Regions from separate parts of the Paraconexibacter sp. AEG42_29 genome, predicted to be linked through region 2. Evidence: riboswitches for the same ligand, from Rfam matches in the RefSeq annotation. Region 2 holds a riboswitch; the other holds the start of a gene.

Region 1 (10,504 bases), 2.7 Mb from region 2:
GTGTCCCCCAGGTTGACCGTGACCGCCGGCGGGGACCACTGAAAGTCGCCCACCGCGACCTTGCGCGAGGCGGCGGCTGCGAGGCCCGCCGGCAGCGCCGCCGCGCCCAGCGTCCCGCTCAGCGCTACGGCGGCCAGGGCGCGCGCGACGGTCCTAGGGCTCGACCACATAGAAGCCGTTCATCCCCTCGTGCAGATGCGAGAAGACGTGGCAGTGGTAGAACCAGCGCCCGGCGTTGTCCTCGGTGAACTGCAGCGAGTAGCTGTCGGCAGGCCCGACCGTCGCGTTGTCCACCACCCGGCCGTCCGGCGCCGTCCAGCGGTGGCCGTGCAGGTGGTAGGTGTGGAAGTCGTTGTTCATCCCGATGACGTGCTGAGCGACCTTCTGGCCCACCTTCGCCGTCAGCGTCGGGGTGTTGCCGGCGAACGAGCGCCCGTTGATGCAGTGGAACGGCTTGCGCAGCCCGGTCGCGGCCGGCAGCAGCGAGTTGAAGAAGATGTAGTGCTCGACGTCCGGCCGCGGCGCACCCTTCTTGCGGACGTTGATCGCCCCGAAGAGCCCCTTGTACAGCGGTGCGGGATCCAGCGGACCGTGGTCGTGGTAGGGCCAGACGCCCTCCGTCCCGGCCTTGCAGTCCCACGAGTACTGGAACGTCTTGCCCGGCTTCACGAACCCGCCCGGGTCGGTGAACTTGCCCTTGTAGGCGCCGTCCATCTGCTGCGAGTAGAAGACGCCGTGCGGGTGCATCGTGACCGGCACGGTCAGCGTGTTCCTGAAGTTGACGACGAGCGTGTCGCCGGTCTCGGCTTCCAGCAGCGGGCCCGGCATCTGCGCCGGGCCCTTGGGGGCGCCGAAGTTCGCCGTGTACTCGCGGTAGCACCAGGCCGTGAACTTCGTCTTCTCCGTGACCTTCTTGTCCATCATCGCGTCCCGCTTGGTGGGGACGATGTTCCACTTGACCGCCTCAGCGGTGATCCAGTACTCGCGCCGGGTGCCGCCCGCGGCCGGTGCGGGCACTGGGGCGCCCGGCAGCTGCCGCAGCTCGGCGCTGCGCACGTTCGGCGGCGTCGGGATCTGGCCCGCGAGCTCCTGCCAGTCGGGCTCCGGGCCGTCCGCCGCGATCTGCCTGCCGGCGATCGTGCACAGGAACAGCCCGGCCCCGCCGGAGAGGAAGTGACGGCGGTCGGTCTGCATCGCTTACTTCTTGACCGTGATGTCCATCGTCATCTCGGTCTCGTGGAACGTGCAGACCAGGTGGTACTTCCCGGGCTTGGTGAACCCGGTCACGGCGTACTTGGCCGGGCCCGCGGCGAACGGCGGCGACTGGAAGGTCGACTTCGTGACCTTCTTGCCGGCGTCGTTGACGTAGGTGAACTTCGCGCCCGACGGCTTCTTCTCGACCTTCACGTCGTGGCTGTCGCCGACGTCCGTCGGCCACTTCCACGTGACGGTCGAGCCGGCGGTGATCGTCAGCTTGGCCGGGCTGTAGTAGTTGTCCTTCATCTCGACCGTCTTCTTGACGGGCTTGGCCTTCTTGGCCGCGCCGTCGGCGGCGACGGTCGGGATCAGGACGCCGGCAGCGACGACCGCCGCCAGCGCTCCGGTGAGGGGGGTGCGGATCTTCATATGCGAGTCAGCCTCCGAGGCCGTCGATGGGCTTGCGGTCGGGGCGCGGCGGGTGCGGGTGCTTCTTCCACGAGTCCTCCTGCCCGGCGGTCTGCGTCAGGTAGCCGGCGACCTCGGCCAGCTGGGCCGGGTCGATGACGTTCTGGGGCGAGGCGCCGCATTTCGGGTAGAGGATGAGGTCCGGCAGCGCGCCCGCGTCGTACGTCGCCCCGGTCGACTGGTTCTCCCAGCAGTTGCCAGAGCCCGCGCCGTCCGCCCACACGTCGGTGCCGTTCGTGTCCTCGAACGGCCCGCCCATGGTGTTGAAGCGGATCTTGTTGTCGCGGTTGGTGGCCACGTCGTAGGTGGGATCGGAGACGGTCATGATCCCCCACTTGAAGTTGCCGAACACCAGGTTGTTCTTGATGTTCCAGCGCGTCGTGCCGAGCAGCACGATGCCGACGCCGGTCGGGTACTGGAAGCCGCCGGTCGCCGCGGGGAGGGGCTTCACGGACGAGCCGGCCTTGAAGTAGTTGAAGTTGTTCCAGTAGACGAGGTTCTCCTGGACGATGCCGTCGGCGGCCGGCGGGAACTTCTCCGACTTCAGCGTGTTGGGCGCGATGCCCGCACCGTTGTTGTAGAACTCGGAATTGCGCAGGTCCACGTACTTCGAGTTCGTGCCGGAGTAGCCGAGCACGTTCTCGTAGCCCTCGAGGTGGTCCAGGATCGTCGGGACCGGCTTGTCCTGGAACGGCGTCTGGCCGACGTAGAACGCGCTGTCGCCGTGGCCGTAGCCGACCGAGTAGGTCATGCGGCCGCCGATGCAGTTGAACGCGTACAGGCCGTAGGCGCGGTTGAAGCCGGCGACCACGTGGTCCATCAGGTAGCCGTTGCAGTTGCGGACGAAGAACCCGTTGGCCGGGTAGTTCTGGGCCGTCATGTTCCGCATCGTCACGTTGTCGGCGCCGTCGACGAAGATGCCGTTCTGCGCCGGGTTGCCGTCAGCACGCTTCGCGCCCTTGCCCTCGAGGACGACCTCCTGCGGCTTCGTGCCGAGGCCGACGATCGAGATCCCGTCCTTCGCGTGGCCGGTGAGGACGACGCCCTCGACGTAGGTCCCCGGCTTGACCTTCACCGTCGCGTTCTTCGCGGCCGCGTCCACAGCCTTCTGGATCGTCGAGTACGGGCAGCCGCGGCGGCAGACGAGCAGCTGCTTCTTCTTCTTCGTCGCGGCCTTCTTGGCGGCGGCCTTCTTCGCCGCTGCCTTCTTCGTCGCGGAACTCGTCGCGGCGGTCGCGACGGCGGTCTGGGTCCCCGAGACCCCGAGCGCCGCACAGATGAGTGCGGTCACCAACGTTGTGCGCTTCACAGCTACTCCTCCAAGAGTGGTACGGCCGTGCCGGTTCTCACCCTTGCATCAGTCGGCTTTCGATGCAACTACGTCGGTCGCCCCGACAACCTGCGCGAACCAGGCCCGCAGGACGGGCGCCATGACGTCATCGGCGAACGCGTCGGGGTCTTGAGCGGTGAGCGCGTGGAGGACGAGCCCGTGGATGAGGGCGACCAGGGCGTGCGCCTCGCGCCGCGGCTCGGCGGCCCCGAGCCGCTCCAGCGCGACCTCGGCCACCTCGCGGAACGCCTGCGGCCAGCCGCGGTGCGTGTCGTCGTCCGGCGTGGTCCTGGCCATCCGCAGGAACAGCTCGAACTCGGCGAACTGCGCCATGCGCTTCTCCCGCAGGAGGTAGCGCTGATAGGCGATCAGCGCCTCGACGCCCTCGTTGATCGACATCGCCCCCGCGGTCGTCACGCCGGTCGCGATCGCGCCGAAGATCGCCGCCTCACGGTCGATGAGGGCCGCCATCGCAGCCTGCATCAGGTCGTCCTTCGAGGAGAAGTAGTAGGTCGTGGCGGCCAGCGGGACCCCGGCCGCGTCGGCCACGCGCCGGTGGGTGACGCCCTCCAGGCCCTCGGCCTCCAGGATCGACAGGGTCGCCTCGACGATCGCCTCACGGCGCTCGACCCCCCGCTGCTGCCGCCGTGGTTCCGTGCCTGACTCGCCCGCCATGCGGCGGGAGTCTGCCATCCTCGGCCCGCGATGCGAGCACGTTCCCGCGCGATCCCCCCCATCCTGGCGGCGCTGGTCGTCGTCGGCGTCGGCGGCTGCGGGGACTCGGACGACCCGGTCGGCACGGCGGGGACCGGGGCCGGGACGGTCCCCGCGACCACTCGCGCGGACGACACCCCGGCCACCGAGACCATCCCGACCGCGGTGTTCACGTTCGGCCCGGACGGGCTCACGCCGGCCGTCGCGCGCGTGAAGCTCGGCCGCGGGCGCGTCGTCGACCTCGAGGTCGTCTCGCTCGACGGGCGCCCGCACGGGGTGGTGGTCGACGCCGGCGGCACCCGGACGCGCGTCGTCGTCACCCCGGGCGCCGCGACGGGCAAGCTCCTGCGGAACGTCGCCCCGGGCCGCTACCGCGTGATCCCCGATGGCGCCGCCGACCCGGCCCTGATGATCGTCGAGAAATGACCTATTGAAGGATTGGGCTCACGGTGCCGATAGATCGCCCGTGGCCCTGCTCGACGAAACCCGCGTCCGTCCCCGCTCCCGCGAGGCGCGCTGGCCGAGCGCGAGCGACGACGCCCTCGTCCGCGGCGCGATCACCGGCGCGGACGGCGCGTTCGACGAGATCTTCGCCCGCTACCACGCCCCGCTCGTGCGGTACTGCCGCGGGATCCTGCTCGACGACGACCTCGCCCAGGACGCCGCGCAGAACGCCCTCGCCGCCGCGCTGCGTGCGCTGCAGGGCGGCCGCTCGACGCCGCAGGCCCTCGGTCCCTGGCTCTACCGCATCGCCCAGCGCGAGGCGTTCGACCTCTCCCGCCGCCGCCGGCAGGACGCCGCGGCCCGGCAGTTCGACGGGCCCGACGGCGAGGAGGCGCTGCTGCAGGTCGCCGCCCCGAACGACGAGCGCGTCCGCGAGCGGCTGCGCGAGCTCGTGGGCGACCTGAGCCGGCTCCCGCTGCGCCAGCGCAGCGCGCTGATGCTGCGCGAGCTCAGCGGCCTGGGCTACGCGGACATCGCGATCGCGCTCGACACCACCCCCGCCGCCGCCCGCCAGTCCGTCCTGGAGGCGCGCACCGCCCTGGTCGACGTCGGCGACGGTCGCCGCGACAGCTGCAGCGACGTGCGCGCCCTGATCGACAGCGGCGACCGCCGCAAGCTGCGTGGCCGCCGCGTGCAGGCGCACCTCTCGGACTGCACCGGGTGCCGCGGCTTCGCCGGGCGCATCGACGACCGCCGCCGTGACCTCGCACTCCTCTTCCCCCTCGCTCCGGCCCTGGCCTCGGGCAGTGGCGCCCTCGCGATCGTGACCGGCGGCGGCGTGGCCGCGGGCGGGGCCGGCGTCGCCGCGGGCGGCTGGTCGCTCGGGCTCGGCAGCCTCGGCAGCGCCGGGGTCGCGAAGTGCGCCGTCGCGTGCACCGCGGCCCTGGTCGGCGTCGGCGCGATCGGCGAGCAGGTCGTCGTCCACCCACCGGCCAAGAAGCCGCGCGTCGAGGTCGTCGCCCAGGCGCCGCAGCCGTCCGGATCCGTGGCGTCGCCCTCGGCGACCGCCGCCCCCACGCCGTCCGCGCGCAAGGTCCGCGCCAAGGCGCCGGCGCGCGCCGCGACCGGCGCAGCCGCGAGCAAGGCGAAGGCCAAGCCCGCGCGGACCTGGTCCGGCGGGAGCGCCGTCGCCGTCCGCATCCCGGCGCGCACGGGCAGCGGTTCCGCGGCCCCGGCCGCCACGTCGACCACCGCGGCCGGCGGCACCGCACCCGCCGACCCCGCCGCACAGGCGACGACGTCCACCCCCGCCGCCGTCAGCACGCCGTCCCCGGCGCCCAGCACGGTCGCCGCGACCCCGGTCTCGATGTCCGGGGGCACGACCAACAAGACCCAGGCCGCGCTCGCCGGCGAGCTGCAGAAGAAGACCAGCGAGGTGGTCGCGCAGCTGACGGCGCAGACCGGCGACGCGGTCAAGAACGTGGTCGAAGGGTCGCTCGCGGTGACGCAGCAGACCTTAAGCGCCGTGCAGAAGACGGTCCAGAACGTGACGAACACGGCGCTGAGCGGGGTCCAGGCCCAGCTCGAAGCGCTGAAGCGGCTGATCCACCCCCAGAGCCAGCCGTAGCTTCCCGTCCGCAGTAGCGCCTACGCGCCACCTGCGGAAAGTTTTCCAAGTAGCACCTCACATCGACGGTGCGCCTCCCCTCTTCACTGGTGAGGCTCATCGCCTCCCCCGGTCAGATCGGCCGGTCGGAAAAAGGCAAACCCGCTGCGAGGCGGGGACGCAAAACCAGGGGCCTGCACGCAGGCCGCCCAGTTACCCACAAGGAGATCCACCATGCCCCGTCGTACCCCCCTCGCCGCGCTCCTCACCAGCGCCGCACTGCTCACCGTGGCCCTGCCGGCCGCCGCCGACGCCGCCCCGAAGGCGACGCAGGCCTCGGTCAGCCAGCACATCGCGAAGGCGCAGTCCGCTGCGAAGAAGGTCACCCGCGCCACCAAGAAGGGCGACGTCGCCGCCGCCCGCAAGGCGCTCAAGACGTCCCGCCACGAGGCCGTCGTCGCGTCCCGCGGCGCCCGCCAGCTGGCCGCCGGCGCCGGCGACAGCACCGCTGCCGCCAAGACCGCGGTCTGGTCGATCACCGCCGCCGCCGGCGCCCTCGGCGAGTCGCTGACGCGCTTCTCGAACCTCGTCCCGACGACCGGCGACGAGAAGCTGCAGAAGCTGCTCGCCGGCTCGCTGCCCGGCACCGCCGCCGGTCACGCGCAGCTCGTCGAGGAGCTCACCGCCCTCGTGAACGAGCTGAGTGGCGGCGCCCAGGCGCTGGCCGCCCAGGCGCTCGCCGCCCTGCAGGCCGCTGCGCCCGTCCAGGTCCAGCAGATCGCGGCGATCGCGGGTATCGACGACCTCCCGGCGCAGGTCGGCACGCTGATCCAGACCGCGCTGTCGACCGCGACGGCCGCGCTGCAGACCGGCCTGACCGAGCTGACGAAGCTCCTCCCGGTCCTCCCGGCCCAGACCGAGGCGCAGATCAGCACCGCGCTCGGCTCCATCACGTCGACGATCCACGAGCTGATCCCGATGCTGACCCAGATCACCGGCGTCGCCATCACGGCCGCGACCAACAGCGTCAAGCAGGCCACCGGCATCTGCCAGAGCCTCCTGAGCGGCCTGCTGGGCGGCTTCCTCGGCGACAACACCCCGGCCGCCGGCACCGAGACCGGCTCCACGGGCGCGGGCAACGCGTCGAGCGGCGGGCTCCTGTCCGGCCTCATCAAGATCCCGCTGAGCCTGCCCTCGGGCATCCTGGGCGGCCTGTCGAGCCTGCTCGGCGGCGGCGGCGGCCTCTTCGGCGGCCTGCTCGGCCGGTAGCCCCTCCGCAGCACCCGGTTCGGCGCGACGCCGCGGCACCTGCCGCGGCGTTCGTCGTTCCGGGGTCGTTCGTCAGGCGCGCTGCTCGGTCGGCATGGCCCGCGCAGCCACACCGCGCTGGACGGCGAACAGCAGTAGGCCCGCGACCAGCCCCCAGAACGGCGCGCTGATCTGGAAGGCGGTGATGCCCGACGCGCTCACGACGAGCGTCGCCACGGCCGCGTCGCGGGTCGCCTCGGTGGCGACGGCCGCCGCCAGCGCGCCCGCCAACGGAGCCAGCAGCGCCAGGCCGGCCACGCACTGCACGAGGACCGGCGGCGCCGAGGACACGAGCGCGACCGCCAGGCCCGCCCCGAGCCCGAGCACCAGGTAGACGACCCCGCCCGCGACCGAGGCGACCCAGCGCCGCTCGGGATCCGGGTGGGCGTCCGGACCGGCCGACAGGGCGGCGGTGATCGCCGCCAGGTTGATCGCGTGGCCGCCGAACGGCGCGGACAGGATCGAGCCCGCCCCGGTGCTGAGCAGCACGGGCCGCAGCGGCGGGCGGTACCCGAACGAGGCGAGGACGGTCATCCCCGTCACGTTCTGCGAGGCCATCGTGACGATGAACAGGGGCAGCGCGATGCCGACGAGCGCGCCCAGCGTGAAGGCCGGCGTGGTGAGCTCGGGCCGGGCGAGCAGCCCGCCGTCGGGGGCGTCGAAGCCGCCGCCCAGCGCGGTCGCGACCGCCGCGGCGACGAGCGCTCCTGGCACGGCCCAGCGGCGGGCCAGGACGACGAGGGCGAGCCACGTCGCCACGACCGGTCCGGCCTGCGCGGGGATCTCGACCACCGCCCGTGCCGGTCCCGCGCAGATGGGGAGCAGGACGCCGGCGAGCATCGCGCTCGCCAGCGGACCGGGGATCGCCGCGATCAGCCGGCCGAGGCGCGCCCACAGGCCGGCGAGGACCGTGAGCCCGCCGGCGATCACGAACGCGCCCACTGCGGCCGGCCAGCCGCCGCCGGGGACGCCGACCGTCGCCAGCAGCGCGGCCCCCGGCGTCGACCAGGCGATGCTCGCCGGGACGCGCAGCCGCAGGCCGATCCCGATCGCGACGATCCCCATGACCACGCACAGCGCCAGCAGGCCGGACGCCGCCTGCGCGTCCGTCGCCCCGACGCCGTTGAGGCCCGTCAGCACGACGGTGAACGAGCTCGCGAAACCGACCAGGGACGCGACGACCCCTGCCGCGACGGGCTGCGCCAGGTCCGCCCGCCGGGTCATGACGCGGGGACGGGGTAGGAGATCCAGTCCAGGACGCGGCTGTCGCGTTCGGCGACGTACCGGTGCGGCGTGTCGGCGGCGAACCACACGGCGTCGCCGGGCTTGAGGGCGACCTCCTCGCCGAGCGGCCCGGCGCGCAGCCGCCCGCTGAGGCAGACGACGACCTCCTCGGTCCCCGGGAGGTGGCCGTCCGACGCCTGCTCGGTCCCGTGGCCGAACGTGATGTCGAACAGCTCGGTGCGCCGTGGCCGGCCGTCGGCGTGCAGCAGGTGGACGGTGCCGGCCGCGGTCGGGAGCGCGTCGCCCGACCCGCTCGGGATCGCCCTGACCCGCGGCGCCACCTCGGCTTCGAGCAGCGCGCTGAGCGGCAGGTCGAGCGCCCGCGCGATGCTGAAGAGCGTCTGCACGGACGGGTTGCCGGCGCCGCTCTCGATCCGGCCGAGGATGGTCTTCGACAGCCCGGTGGCGCGCGCCAGGTCGGCGACCGACAGCGAGCGCGCGGTCCGGTGGTAGCGGACCGCCACGCCGATGCGGGCTGAGAGCTGGGTCGGTTCGTCATCCATAGTGTTCTCCGCGACAACTATAGTTGCCCCCCTTTCGGAGCTGACCCCGGGTTCCCCATCCCCCGCGGTGGTGAAAATCCGGATGACCGCTCGACGGGCCGGCGGCCGGCCGCGGGGCGTAGGGTCGTGCGCCATGCCGCCGATCCTGCACCTCACCCGCACCGGACCGTGGAACGACGCCCAGGGCACCGGGGTCTACCCCGTCCCCGGGCCGGACCCGTTCATCCACTGCTGCCATCCACGGCAGCTGGCCGGGGTGGTCGAGCGCTTCTACCCCGCGCCGAACAACGACGTCCTCGTCCTGACGGTCGACCCGGACGGGCTGCGGTTCGTGGTCGAGCGCGCCGTCGACGTCGGGGACGACTTCCCGCACCTGTACGGCGAGCTCCCGGTGGACGCGGTCACCGACGTGCGGCCGCTGGCCGTGGCGCTGGCGGACGCCGAGTTCGCGGACGACGAGGACGACGAGGACTGACCCGGCGGACGCCTCATCCCGCGTCGATGTGCCAGCACGTGCGCGGGTGGCATGTGGTGGCACATCGAGCGCGTGTCCGCAGAGGGCGGCACCCGGCCGGCCGGGTGCCGCCGCGGGTGCGGGCGCGGCCGCGGGTGTGGCGAGCAGGCTCCTGTCAGCAGGCGCTCAGCCCGCGAGCGCGCGGGCGCGGTGCGTCAGCTCGACCGTCGCGGCGCGGAGGCCGCGGGCGTCGTCGAGCGGCTCCGCGTAGCCGGCGCGCGTCACCGCGTACCCCCGCGGGGTGACGACGCGCAGGTCCAGCCCGTAGCGATCGGCGCCCGTGCACGAGGCCTCGGTGGCGTCCGGGAACCCGCCCAGCTGCTGCGCCATGACGAGCAGCGCGTCGGCGTGGTCCTCGTTCAGGTGCTGGACCGCGTAGGCGGCGCCCGGCTTGACCGGGTCCGGCCGGGCCGCCGCGTAGGACGCCGCGTCCGCCGAGTCCATCCGGCCGTAGCCCCCGACCCAGCGCACCCGCTGCACGCGCAGCACCCAGAGCGAGAAGTCCGTGAAGTCGATGTAGACGTTCGCGGCGGGAACCGCGGCGAGGTGGGCCTCGCGGGCAGCCGCCAGCTCGTCGCCGGCCGGGCGCTCGACGGCACCGGCCAGGGTCACCCGCGCGCTGGCGAGCGGGTCGCCCGGCGGGTCGGGCTGGACGATCGCCACGCTCGCGCGCGGGTCGTCCGCGAGGTTGCGGCCGTGCTCGGCCATCCGCGACACGCACAGCACGGGCGCACCGTCGGGAAGGACGCCGTAGGTCACGAACGACGCCCACGGTTCGCCGTCGCCGGTGAGCGATGCCAGCGTCGCCACGTTGGTCCCGGCGGCGAGCGTCCGCGCCTCTTCGGCCGGCGACGGGCGCCGGTCGTCGGCGACGGGGGTCAGCGGCGGCGGGACGGTCGGCGCGTCGCCGGGGTCCCCATGGTCGGTCGGGCTCACGTCCGCAAGGGTACGGCCCCGCCACCGACGGCCGGTTCTCCCGTCGTATGACGCGGGGAAACCGACGTTCGGTGCCGCCGTCCGCCCATCCCCCCTCCGACCGTCCGTCTCCCCGTCCCAGGACGCGGGGAAACCGACGCTCGCGACCTGCTGAGCGGGCGCGGCGCCGGCTGAGGCGATTTTGCGGCTTGGCTCGCCAT
Region 2 (10,504 bases):
TGTTGCCTCGCAGGATCACGCGGCCGCTGCCCACGATCAGGGCCTTGTAGGCGAGGCCGGGGCTGCCGACGTTCACGAAGCAGTACTGGTCGCCGGGTCCGCCGGCGGTGCCGCTGGTCCCGGTCGTTCCGACCTGCTCGATGAACACGATCGTGTTCCTGGAGCGTGTGCCCGCGGGGGCGGTGGACCCGGTCAGGTTGCAGGCGGGAGCGGAGGCGTAGGACGCGCTGCCCGGCGACGTCGCGACGTAGGTATGCGACGCGACCGCCTGAGCGCGAAGTTGGGCGATCGTCTCGTCGTCGGTCGACTGCACGGTCGGGATCTGCGTGATCGCGTTACCGGTCAGCAGGCTGCTGACGACCGGGAGCGCGCTGACGGAGGCGATCGTGCCGGTGATGCAGAGCGCGCCGTCCTGGATGTCGGTGACGCCACACCGCAGCCCGGTCACGCCGCTGGCCGGCGCCGGCGCTGTCGGGTCAGGAGCGACCGTGGGCGTGGTCCCGAGCAGGCCGGACAGGACGCCGCCGAGCGCGTTCGTCGACAGGTTGTTGACGGTGCTACCGAGGTCGTCGGTCACGTTGCCGGTGGCGAGTCCGTACTTCGAGGGCAGAGCCGCGGTGCTACGGACCTGGACGAGTCCGGCCAACGCGCGGGTGCGGCCGTCGACGGTGGCCTGCGCGCGGACCCAGACCTTGTTGTCGCCGTTCTTGTCCCAGTTCTTCGTGCCGTTCGTCAGCAGCGCGTCGTCCCAGACTGCGCTGGCGGCGTTGTCGCAGACGTTGACCTGCCACGTGGCGCCGGCGAACGCCGCGTCCGTGAAGCTCGCGCGGAGCGTCCCGTGGATGAGCGCCGCCGGGGTCCCGGCTGCAGCCGCGGTGCTGAGGTTGCCGCTGACGCCGGCGGCGGCGTCCGAGCAGTTGCGCTCGACGGGCACGGACGTCGTGCCAGTACCCGAGGTGACCGCCGACGCGGGCCAGTTGCGACCCAGGACGAATGCCTCGCTCGTGAGCACGCTCTCGGCCAGATTGAAGCCACGATCGCGCGTGCGCTCGGTGGTCGACTGCTGTGCCTGGGTGTCGACGACCGCGAGCAGCGCCAGCCCGAGAGCGAGCATGACCAGGGTGCTCATCAGCGCCGTGAAGAGCGCTGAGCCGCGGTCGTCGTACCGGGGTTGCTTGATCAGTTGCATTCGACCGTCTTCGGGATCGTGGTGGTGATGCCGGCGGTGTCGGTGATCGTCGCCAGGATCGTGGTGACTGCCTTCGGGATCGTCAGCTGGACCGGGGTTCCGGTGACGCCCGTTCCGAGCGTCACCCCGCCGGTGCTGGCGTAGGTGACGCTCGCGACGTTCAGCCCGCTGAGTCCGGCGCCGAGCGTCAGTAGCGGCCCGGTGCTGTTGCAGTCGACCTTGACGTCGCCGTCGGAGATCGGCAGCTGACCGGCGGTCCGGCGCACGGTCGCACTGGCCCGCAGGGTGCTCGTGGCGACCGACTTGGCGCTGGTCGCGTCGATGTTCAGCGTGATGCCGACGGACTTGACGGCCGCGGGCGTCGCGGACGACGCGGCACCGTCATAGGTGAAGCCCGTGGTGCCCGCGGCGGGAACCGTGCCGACGACACCCTGGGTCCAGCCGGTCCCGGCGACGCCGCAGGCGCTGCCAGGCGTGGTGGTGGTGGTCGAGCTGGACTGGTAGAGCGTGGTCCCGGTGACGCACAGGCGGACGGACCGCGACCCGGTGGCGGTGGCGACGGAGTAGACGAGGTCGTTGGCAGCGGCAGTCCGGATGGTGGACGCGCCCCGGAGGTCGTCGACGACCCTGTCCATCGTCGCGCGGGCGGTGTCGTTGGCACCGGTCTGCCGCGTCTGCTTCGTCGTCTCCGACGAGAAGACGTCGAAGGACTGGAAGGTCGCGAGCAGCACGATCGTCGACAACGACATCGCGATGAGGAGCTCGACGAGGGTCAGGCCGTCGTCGTCCCGGCGACGTGGGCGGGGTGGAGTCATGAGGTGGGGGTGGGGCAGCCGGAGGGCAGGGGGGTGGCGGTGGTCACCTGGGCGAGCGCCATGGGGCAGTCGTTCGGCAGCGGGTTCGTGAGCAGCGTCGTCTGCCGGAGCGTCTGCGCCGTGCCCTTCGTCCAGTTGACGGTGACCTGGACCAGGCGCAGGTCGTCGGGGCGGCTGTCGAACGCCGCCGTCCCCGACGTGCTCGTGCAGGCCGAGACGGGCGCGATGGCGCTGACCGCGGCCGTGACGGCGTTCAGGATGGTGGAGTTGGTGCCAAGCGCGTTGCAGACCGTGCTCAGCAGGCTGCCGCCGGCGGCGACCGAGATGCCCAGGACGTTCAGGCCCACCGCGGTGCTCGTGGCGGCGCTGCCGGGGCCGGCCGAGCCGTTCGGGTTGGCGCAGTACGTGGCGTCACCAACGCCGACGCCGTCCGAGGGGTCGTCGATCGAGCAGGCCGCGATGGAGACGGTGTAGGTGGTGCCGCGCCGCGTGACCGCGAACGACGAGCCCGAGAGCGCGCCGGCGTCAGGGAGCGTCGCCCGGAGCTGCGCCGGAGCTGTGGTCGCCGTCACGTTGGCGTAGGGGACCTGTCGGCTGCGCTCGATGAGCTCGCGGGCGACGTTCGTGCCCTGCTCGCGAGCGGCGGTCTTCCCGGTGCTGCTCGCGCCGGAGAGCGTGAAGTTGAGCATCGCGAGGACCCCGACCAGCAGGATCATCATCGCGACCATGACCTCGACGATCGTGAAGCCTGCGTCGGTGCGGGTGGGGTGGCCGTTGTCCTTCACACTGCTCTTATCGGCAGCGAGCCTGCATCCCCAATAGTGGGGAGGGGCGGATTGCCGAACGTCCACCTCGCGTCGCGAGCAACGTCACGGCGCTACGCTCCGCGCCCCGTGACCGACGAACCCTCGCCCGATCCCGCCCCGTGCTCGCCGTGCCGCGGCACCGGCCGCCTCAGCTCCAAGCTGGGCGGGGATGCACACGAGGTCCCTTGTCCGTGGTGCGAGGGCTCCGGCACCTTCATACCCGCGCACGACGCGCAGGCGGCCCGCCGGGCCGACAGCGCCGGCTGACCCGGACGCCCACCGCGCTGGGGTGCGGCCCCTAGTACAGATGTCCAGGTTCGAACAATTTCCGGGGATGGTCTTTAGTCCGGTCGAATGTCGTCCGATAGGGCAATTGAGCAGTCCCAAGGTGCTAACGGCAAACCACTCGTGAGGGTGGGACGCAAAGCCCAAGGGCCTCGTCCGCAATACGAGGCAGCCGGGTTGCCACCGGGGTTGAAGTGGACCCCCACGGCCTGATGGATACCGCGGGTTACTGACTCACTCAGATCGGTCCACTCATTGCAATCCCTGGAGGATTCACATGCTGCGTAACCTGCTGGCCAAGAAGAACTCCGACGAGGGCTTCACCCTCATCGAGCTCCTGGTCGTCATCCTGATCATCGGCATCCTCGCCGCGATCGCCCTGCCCTCCTTCCTCGGTCAGTCCGACAAGGCCAAGGACTCCGCCGCGAAGTCTGATGCGCGTAACGCCGTGACGCAGATGGAGTCCTGCGCGGCGGACGGCACCGGCGCGACCGCGACGGTCATCGCTGCCTGCGCGACGAACCCGCAGGTCCTCGGCGCCGGCGACTCCGCCGTCACCGTCACCGTGAACGGCTCCGGCTACACCATCAGCGCGGTGTCCTCGACGGCGGCCTCGCAGGTCTTCCGCATCACCAAGGCCGCCGGCTCGCCGGGCGCCTACACCCGCGCCTGCACCACGGCCGGCACGGGCGGCTGCCCCGCCGGCGGCGTCTGGTAGCCCCAGACCCCATCAGTTTCATCCGCGAGGCGGGCCCCCGGGCCCGCCTCGTCGGCGTTTAAGACGCACGGTGTCCGACATCGAACGAGCGTCCAGTTTCCGGAGGAGCACGTCACCGGGCCTCAAGTCCGCGCGCACATCGACCGATAGCGGCCTCGAGCAGTCCCAAGGTGCTAATGGCAAACCACTCGTGAGGGTGGGACGCAAAGCCCAAGGGCCTCGCGACGAGCGAGGCAGCCGGGTTGCCACCGGGGTTGAAGTGGACCCCCACGGCCAGATGGATACCGCGGGTTACTGACTCACTCAGATCGGTCCACTCATTGCAATCCCTGGAGGATTCACATGCTGCGTAACCTGCTGGCCAAGAAGAACTCCGACGAGGGCTTCACCCTCATCGAGCTCCTGGTCGTCATCCTGATCATCGGTATCCTCGCCGCGATCGCCCTGCCCTCCTTCCTCGGTCAGTCCGACAAGGCCAAGGACTCCGCCGCGAAGTCGGACGCTCGTAACGCCGTGACGCAGATGGAGTCCTGCGCGGCGGACGGCACCGGCGCGACCGCGACGGTCATCGCTGCCTGCGCGACGAACCCGCAGGTCCTCGGCGCCGGCGACTCCGCCGTCACCGTCACGACCAACGGCGCGGGCTACACCATCAACGCGGTGTCCTCGACCGCCAACACGCAGGTCTTCTCGATCACGAAGACCTCGGGCTCGCCGGGCTCCTACACCCGCGCCTGCACCACGGCCGGCACGGGCGGCTGCCCCGCCGGCGGCGTCTGGTAGCCCCAGGCCCCATCGAGCTTCATCCGCGAGGCGGGCCCACGGGCCCGCCTCGCGGCGTTAAACCGGCCTCCGTGAGCCCTTGCTGCGGTTGCGCGGGCCCGCGGTACCTGGGCAGGCTGGGGTCGTCCACCTAGAACAAACGTCCAGTCCAAAAGAAATTGTGGGGAAGGGCTTTAGTCCGCGCGACAGTCCTCCGATAGGGGTATTGAGCAGTCCTAAGGTGAAAACGGCAAACCACTCGTGAGGGTGGGACGCAAAGCCCAAGGGCCTCGCGACGAGCGAGGCAGCCGGGTTGCCACCGGGGTTGAAGTGGACCCCCACGGCCAGATGGATACCGCGGGTTACTGACTCACTCAGATCGGTCCACTCATTGCAATCCCTGGAGGATTCACATGCTGCGTAACCTGCTGGCCAAGAAGAACTCCGACGAGGGCTTCACCCTCATCGAGCTCCTGGTCGTCATCCTGATCATCGGTATCCTCGCCGCGATCGCCCTGCCCTCCTTCCTCGGTCAGTCCGACAAGGCCAAGGACTCCGCCGCGAAGTCTGATGCGCGTAACGCCGTGACGCAGATGGAGTCCTGCGCGGCGGACGGCACCGGCGCGACCGCGACGGTCATCGCTGCCTGCGCGACGAACCCGCAGGTCCTCGGCGCCGGCGACTCCGCCGTCACGGTCACCGGCCTCGGCGGCGCGGGCTACACCATCAACGCGGTGTCCTCGACCGCCAACACGCAGGTCTTCTCGATCACGAAGACCTCGGGCTCGCCGGGCTCCTACACCCGCGCCTGCACCACGGCCGGCACGGGCGGCTGCCCCGCCGGCGGCGTCTGGTAGCCCCAGGCCCCATCGAGCTTCATCCGCGAGGCGGGCCCACGGGCCCGCCTCGCGGCGTTTAACGGGTGGGTCGCGGACACTGGTCCCCGACGCACGAGAGCACCTGGAACGCCCCGACATCGGAGACTGTCGTCACCTCGGCGCGCGGCGGCGGCGACCACAGCTGCCCATGGACCACGTAGGCCATCGGACTGCGCGCGTCCGCCGCCTGGGCACGGAACCGTCGCGCGGGGCGCATCATCTGCAGCAGCTCGAACGTGCCCGATCCGGTCGAGGGGTCGACGTACACCGGCACATCGGAAGGCAGCGTGTCGAGGAAGGACACGATGTGGTCCCCGCCGTCGTCCGCACGGCCGAGGTAGTTCGAGATCCGCTCGGCGCCGCCCGCCGCCACGAGCAGGGTCACCGCGGCGATCGTTCCGGCGAGCATCCCCGGCCGGACACGGTCCGTCAGGACTGCCAGCGCCACCGCGAACCCGCAGGCCAGCAGCGACGGCCGCACGAGGTCGAGCGGCACCCCGAAGATCCCCATGCCCAGGAGACCGGACACCTGCAGCGGCACGGTGAACCCGCCGAGGGTCGTCCCATTGACGGTCAGCTGGAGCGCGGACGCGATGATCACTGCCGCGGGAGCGACACCGGCGACGCTCCACCGACGCGACGTGACCAGGCGCGCCGCACCGAGTACCACGAGCACCGGGACGAACGGGCTGACGTAGCGGCCGTACGCGAAGAAGTCACCGCGGAACGCGGCCCCGGCTTCGAGGGCAGCGCCGAGCTGGGCGGCACCGAGAAGAGCCGTGAGCACGAACGCCGCCCCGAGGGCGGGCAGCACCATCGATCGTTCCCGTGGGAAGGACCTGGCAAGCGCGATGAGGCCACCGGTCGCAGCCGCCGTGGCCCAGAGCTCGCCGATCAAGACCTGGAGCACCAGATCCGGAGCGTCGAGCGCGAGGCGAAACGGGACGTCGGCCGCGCCGCGCGGGTACAGCGCGTCCTTCACCACCCGATCGACGAGGAGCGTGAGCGCGAGCCCGCCGGCCAGCACGAGGAACGGTGCCACCACCTGTCGCAGCCCTGTCCGCCGCGCGTGGGATGCGAGGAGGGCGCCCGCGACCAGGATCGCCCCCGCCATCCGGTGGTGGGTCGCGAACATGACCACCGTGATCAGGCTGAGCTCCAGTGGCGCCCGTGCGGCTCCCGCGCCCAGCCGGAGGATCGCGAGCGTCCAGCCGGCCACCATCGCGGCCAGGACGATCTCCGGCCAGATCTGGCCGACCTGGATCGACACCCCGGCCCAGCACGCGCCGCTGATCGCGAGCACCGTCGCCAGGCGCGGGGCGAGGTCCGGGAACGCGCGCCGCACGATCCGGTCGAGCAGCACGAACAGAACGCCACCGGTCACGCAGTTCAGCGCCACGCCGAATGCGTACGCGACGTCGAGGTCCGGCGTGATCGAGTACGGGACGGCGAACACGGCGCCGTAGAACCACGAGTAGAACGGACTCAGCTGCTGCGGGATCTCGCCCGCTCCGGTGAGCCACCGCCCGACGGCGAGGTACCCGGGCGAGTCGGCGATGATCACCGGCCGGTCGGTCGGGGCGAGGGCGTACAAGGCTGCGTAGAAGACGACCACTGCGGCGGCGGCCAGCAGCGACGACCGGGCGGCTACGCGGGTCCGGGAACGACCGCGCGGCGAGGAGGTGTCCCGCGGCGGTGAGCTGGGCTCAGGGATCAAGCTGTGTCCGTCGCGTCACGTCGCGAGCAAGCGTACCGGGCGTCCGCTCCGGCCCTGCACTTTTTGACTAGGTCAGACGTCCACCCACGGGGTGCGCCACTCGGCACCAGCGCGCGATCGGTCGACTTCAAGAGCATCGTGAGGAAGCCCGGGACTACGGACGACGCCCAGCGCGCACACCGGGACGGCGGCTTCACGCTGCCGGAGCTGCTGCTGACGATCCTCATCGTCGGCATCCTGGCTGCGATCGCGCTGCCGTCGTTCGTCGGCCAGTCCGACAAGGCCCACGACACGGCCACCAAGTCGGACGTCCGCAACCTCGTCTCGCAGGTCGAGGCGTGCCACGCGCTCGCCCGCGACTACACCGCATGCGAGACCGGCGCGCCGGGCTTCGACAGCGGCGGTATCGACGGTGCGGTGGTCGAGAGCACCGCTGACAGCTTCGAGGTGTCCGGGGTCTCCGCGACCGGCAACCGGTTCACATTGACCCGGGATGCGGACGGCGTCGTGCGGACCTGCACGTCGACCGGGAGTGACTCGGGCGGCTGCCGCAACGGGTCCTGGTGACCGCGCCGGCCGCGCCGGTCAAGAGCTGACTGCGGCCGACCGATACGGTCGCCACCATGTTCGCCGCACTCGTCTTCGCCGCCGTGTTCGGCGTCACCATCGGATCGTTCCTGAACGTCGTGATCTGGCGGCTCCCGCGGGGCGAGTCGCTGTCGCACCCCGCGTCGCACTGCCCGAAGTGCGAGACCCCGATCAAGCCATACGACAACATCCCCGTCCTCGGGTGGCTGCAGCTGCGCGGGAAGTGCCGGAGCTGCAAGGCGCCGATCAGCCCGCGGTATCCGCTCATCGAGGCCGCGACCGGTGCGCTCTACGTGCTGGTCGTTGCGGTGGCGTGGGACGACACCACGCAGATCGCCCTCGGGATCCTGCTCGTCACGCTCCTGGTGCCGGTGACGATGATCGACCTCGACGTCCAACGGATCCCGAACGCGCTCGTGTACCCCTTCGCGGGCGCTGCGCTCGTCACGCTCGCCGTCCTCGAGGCCGGCGACCTGCCCGAGCATCTCATCGCTGGCGTGGCTGCTTTCCTCTTCTTCTACGTCGCCTACATCGCTAAGCCCGGCGGGATGGGGTTCGGCGACGTGCGCCTGGCCGGCGTCCTCGGGCTCTACCTGGGCCGCGCGGTCGCTCCGGGCATCTTCATCGCGCTGATCTCCGGCGTCGTGGTCGGCGGCGCGATCATGGCGCGCGTCGGCGTGGCTGCCGGCCGCAAGAAGCGGGTGCCGTTCGGGCCGTTCCTCGCCCTTGGCGGTCTGATCGCCTTCCTCGTGGGCGACGACCTCGTCGACGCGTACGCCGACAGCTTCTGACCGCGGCGCCGGCGCAACGGGCGTTCGCCCGGGAACCGGTGAGGTGGACACCCAGGGATCTCGCGTCGGTGAGGCCAGTTTCGTCGTCCAACAGGCTCAAGAGTTGGGGCCGTCTGGACGAAAGGGGGAGGGAGGAAGCATCCGGTCTTGACAGACGAGACCAGGTGCCGATGTCTCTCACGAGGGGTCAACGGGACCCCCTAACGCAGGCAGGACCATTCACCCCATGGCCAAGCGCACACCCCACCTGACCGGCCTCGAGATCGACCCCAGCTCCGTCACGGCAGCTGCAGTCGGTACCGATGGCGCCCTCTCCGTCACGACTGCGGCCTATGCGCCGCTCGAGCCGGGCGTCATCCGCGACGGGGAGGTGCAGGACGTTGCCGGACTGGCGCAAGTCCTCCGGACCCTCTTCGCGGACCACAAAGACCTCGACAAGCGGGTCCGGATCGGGATCGCCAACCAGCGCATCGTCCTGCGCGTCATCGAGCTTCCGGTCATCAAGGACCCGAAGGAGCTCGCTACCGCGGTCCGCTTCCAGGCTCAGGACCAGATCCCGATGCCGCTCGACTCGGCCGTCCTCGACTTCCGCGCCCTCGACATCATCGACACCGACGCCGGCCCCCGCCAGCGTGTCGCCGTCGTCGCTGCCCGCCGCGACATGATCGACCGGGTCCTCTCGGCGGTCCGCGACGCCGGCCTGAAGCCGGAGGGCATCGACCTCGCGGCGTTCGGCATGGTCCGTGCGCTGCACCACCACGGCAAGCCTGGCGAGACCGTCGTCTACGTCTCGGTCGCCGGCGTCACGAATCTTGCCGTCGCTCAGGGGACGGTCTGCACCTTCACCCGCGTCATCGGCGGCGGTCTGGACGCGCTCGCCGTCGAGCTCGCCGAGCGCCGCGGCCTCACGCTCGAGCACGCCTCCGGCTGGCTCGTCCACGTCGGCCTCGAGCAGCCCGTCGAGATGCTCAAGGGCTACGCAGACGACCGCGACATCATCGATGACGCTCGCGCCATCCTGATGGACGGCGTACGGCGCATCGGCGGGGAGGTCCGTAACTCGGTCGACTTCCACCAGGGCTCCGGTGCCGCCGCCAGCGTGCAGCGCTGCGTCCTGACCGGGCCCGCCGTGGCCGTCGCCGGTTTCGCCGCGGCGCTCGGCGCCGAGCTCAACATCCCTGTCGAGGCCGGCACCATGAAGGTGCCGCCCGGACTCGAGGCCGGCCGCCTGGCCGTCGCCGCCGGACTCGCGATCGAGGAGGCGCTGGTCGCATGAAGGCTGTCAACCTCATTCCTGAAGGCGAGCGCAAGGGCGCCGGAGGAGCCGCCGGACGCACGGGCGGCGCCGCGTACGTCCTGCTCGCGGCCCTCGGCCTCGTCGTCGTCATGCTCGTCGCCTACTCGGTGACCTCGAAGTCGCTCGACGACAAGAAGAGCGAGCTCGCGAGCATCGAGGCGAAGGCGACCTCGGCCGAGGCGCAGGCCACGGCCCTCGCTCCCTATAAGGCCTTCGCAGCCACCAAGGAGGCGCGGCTGACCACGGTCAAGTCGATCGCCGCCAGCCGCTTCGACTGGGCGCACGCCATGCACGAGCTCGGCCGCACCCTGCCGAGCAACATCACCCTCATCGGCCTCCGAGGCACCGTCAAGAACGGCGTCCCGGTCGAGAACGGTCCGACCGTTCCGCTGCGCTCGGCGCTGGACGTCCCGGCCCTGGAGCTGGAGGGCTGCGCCCCGAGTCAGGCGGCCATCCCGTCGATGCTCACGGCACTACGGCAGATCGACGGCGTGCGCAGGGTGACGCTCCAGCAGTCCGTCTACAAGTCGCAGACCGAGTCGGCGGCACCGACCACCGCCACCGACGTTCCGCCGGCCCCCGGCGCGAAGCCTGCCGGCGGCATCACGGAGTGCTCGCGCAACTTCCAGGCGGTGGTGTTCTTCGACCCGAAGCCCGC

What was found. Region 2 has a riboswitch for cyclic di-GMP ahead of DSM112329_RS15505 (type II secretion system protein). Riboswitches for the same ligand answer to the same signal wherever they lie in the genome.
Region 1: it holds a riboswitch for cyclic di-GMP, as region 2 does, so the genes downstream of both, DSM112329_RS02075 (hypothetical protein) here and DSM112329_RS15505 (type II secretion system protein) in region 2, are expected to answer to the same signal.

What each region holds. Positions count from the first base shown of each region.
Region 1 is NZ_CP114014.1:427,026-437,529, reverse strand. It holds gene DSM112329_RS02110 (plastocyanin/azurin family copper-binding protein) at 1-170, opposite strand, end outside; gene DSM112329_RS02105 (multicopper oxidase domain-containing protein) at 154-1,194, opposite strand; gene DSM112329_RS02100 (plastocyanin/azurin family copper-binding protein) at 1,198-1,626, opposite strand; gene DSM112329_RS02095 (hypothetical protein) at 1,634-2,974, opposite strand; gene DSM112329_RS02090 (TetR family transcriptional regulator) at 3,023-3,670, opposite strand; gene DSM112329_RS02085 (hypothetical protein) at 3,701-4,135, shown strand; gene DSM112329_RS02080 (sigma-70 family RNA polymerase sigma factor) at 4,176-5,780, shown strand; cyclic di-GMP riboswitch class I at 5,905-5,980, shown strand; gene DSM112329_RS02075 (hypothetical protein) at 5,994-7,028, shown strand; gene DSM112329_RS02070 (benzoate/H(+) symporter BenE family transporter) at 7,101-8,291, opposite strand; gene DSM112329_RS02065 (XRE family transcriptional regulator) at 8,288-8,854, opposite strand; gene DSM112329_RS02060 (DUF952 domain-containing protein) at 8,988-9,329, shown strand; gene DSM112329_RS02055 (DUF2470 domain-containing protein) at 9,495-10,304, opposite strand.
Region 2 is NZ_CP114014.1:3,175,943-3,186,446, reverse strand. It holds gene DSM112329_RS15530 (hypothetical protein) at 1-1,189, opposite strand, end outside; gene DSM112329_RS15525 (prepilin-type N-terminal cleavage/methylation domain-containing protein) at 1,180-2,004, opposite strand; gene DSM112329_RS15520 (prepilin-type N-terminal cleavage/methylation domain-containing protein) at 2,001-2,789, opposite strand; cyclic di-GMP riboswitch class I at 3,197-3,280, shown strand; gene DSM112329_RS15515 (type II secretion system protein) at 3,373-3,813, shown strand; cyclic di-GMP riboswitch class I at 3,982-4,063, shown strand; gene DSM112329_RS15510 (type II secretion system protein) at 4,156-4,596, shown strand; cyclic di-GMP riboswitch class I at 4,815-4,896, shown strand; gene DSM112329_RS15505 (type II secretion system protein) at 4,989-5,432, shown strand; gene DSM112329_RS15500 (hypothetical protein) at 5,491-7,170, opposite strand; gene DSM112329_RS15495 (prepilin-type N-terminal cleavage/methylation domain-containing protein) at 7,309-7,737, shown strand; gene DSM112329_RS15490 (prepilin peptidase) at 7,794-8,549, shown strand; gene pilM (pilus assembly protein PilM) at 8,776-9,825, shown strand; gene DSM112329_RS15480 (hypothetical protein) at 9,822-10,504, shown strand, end outside.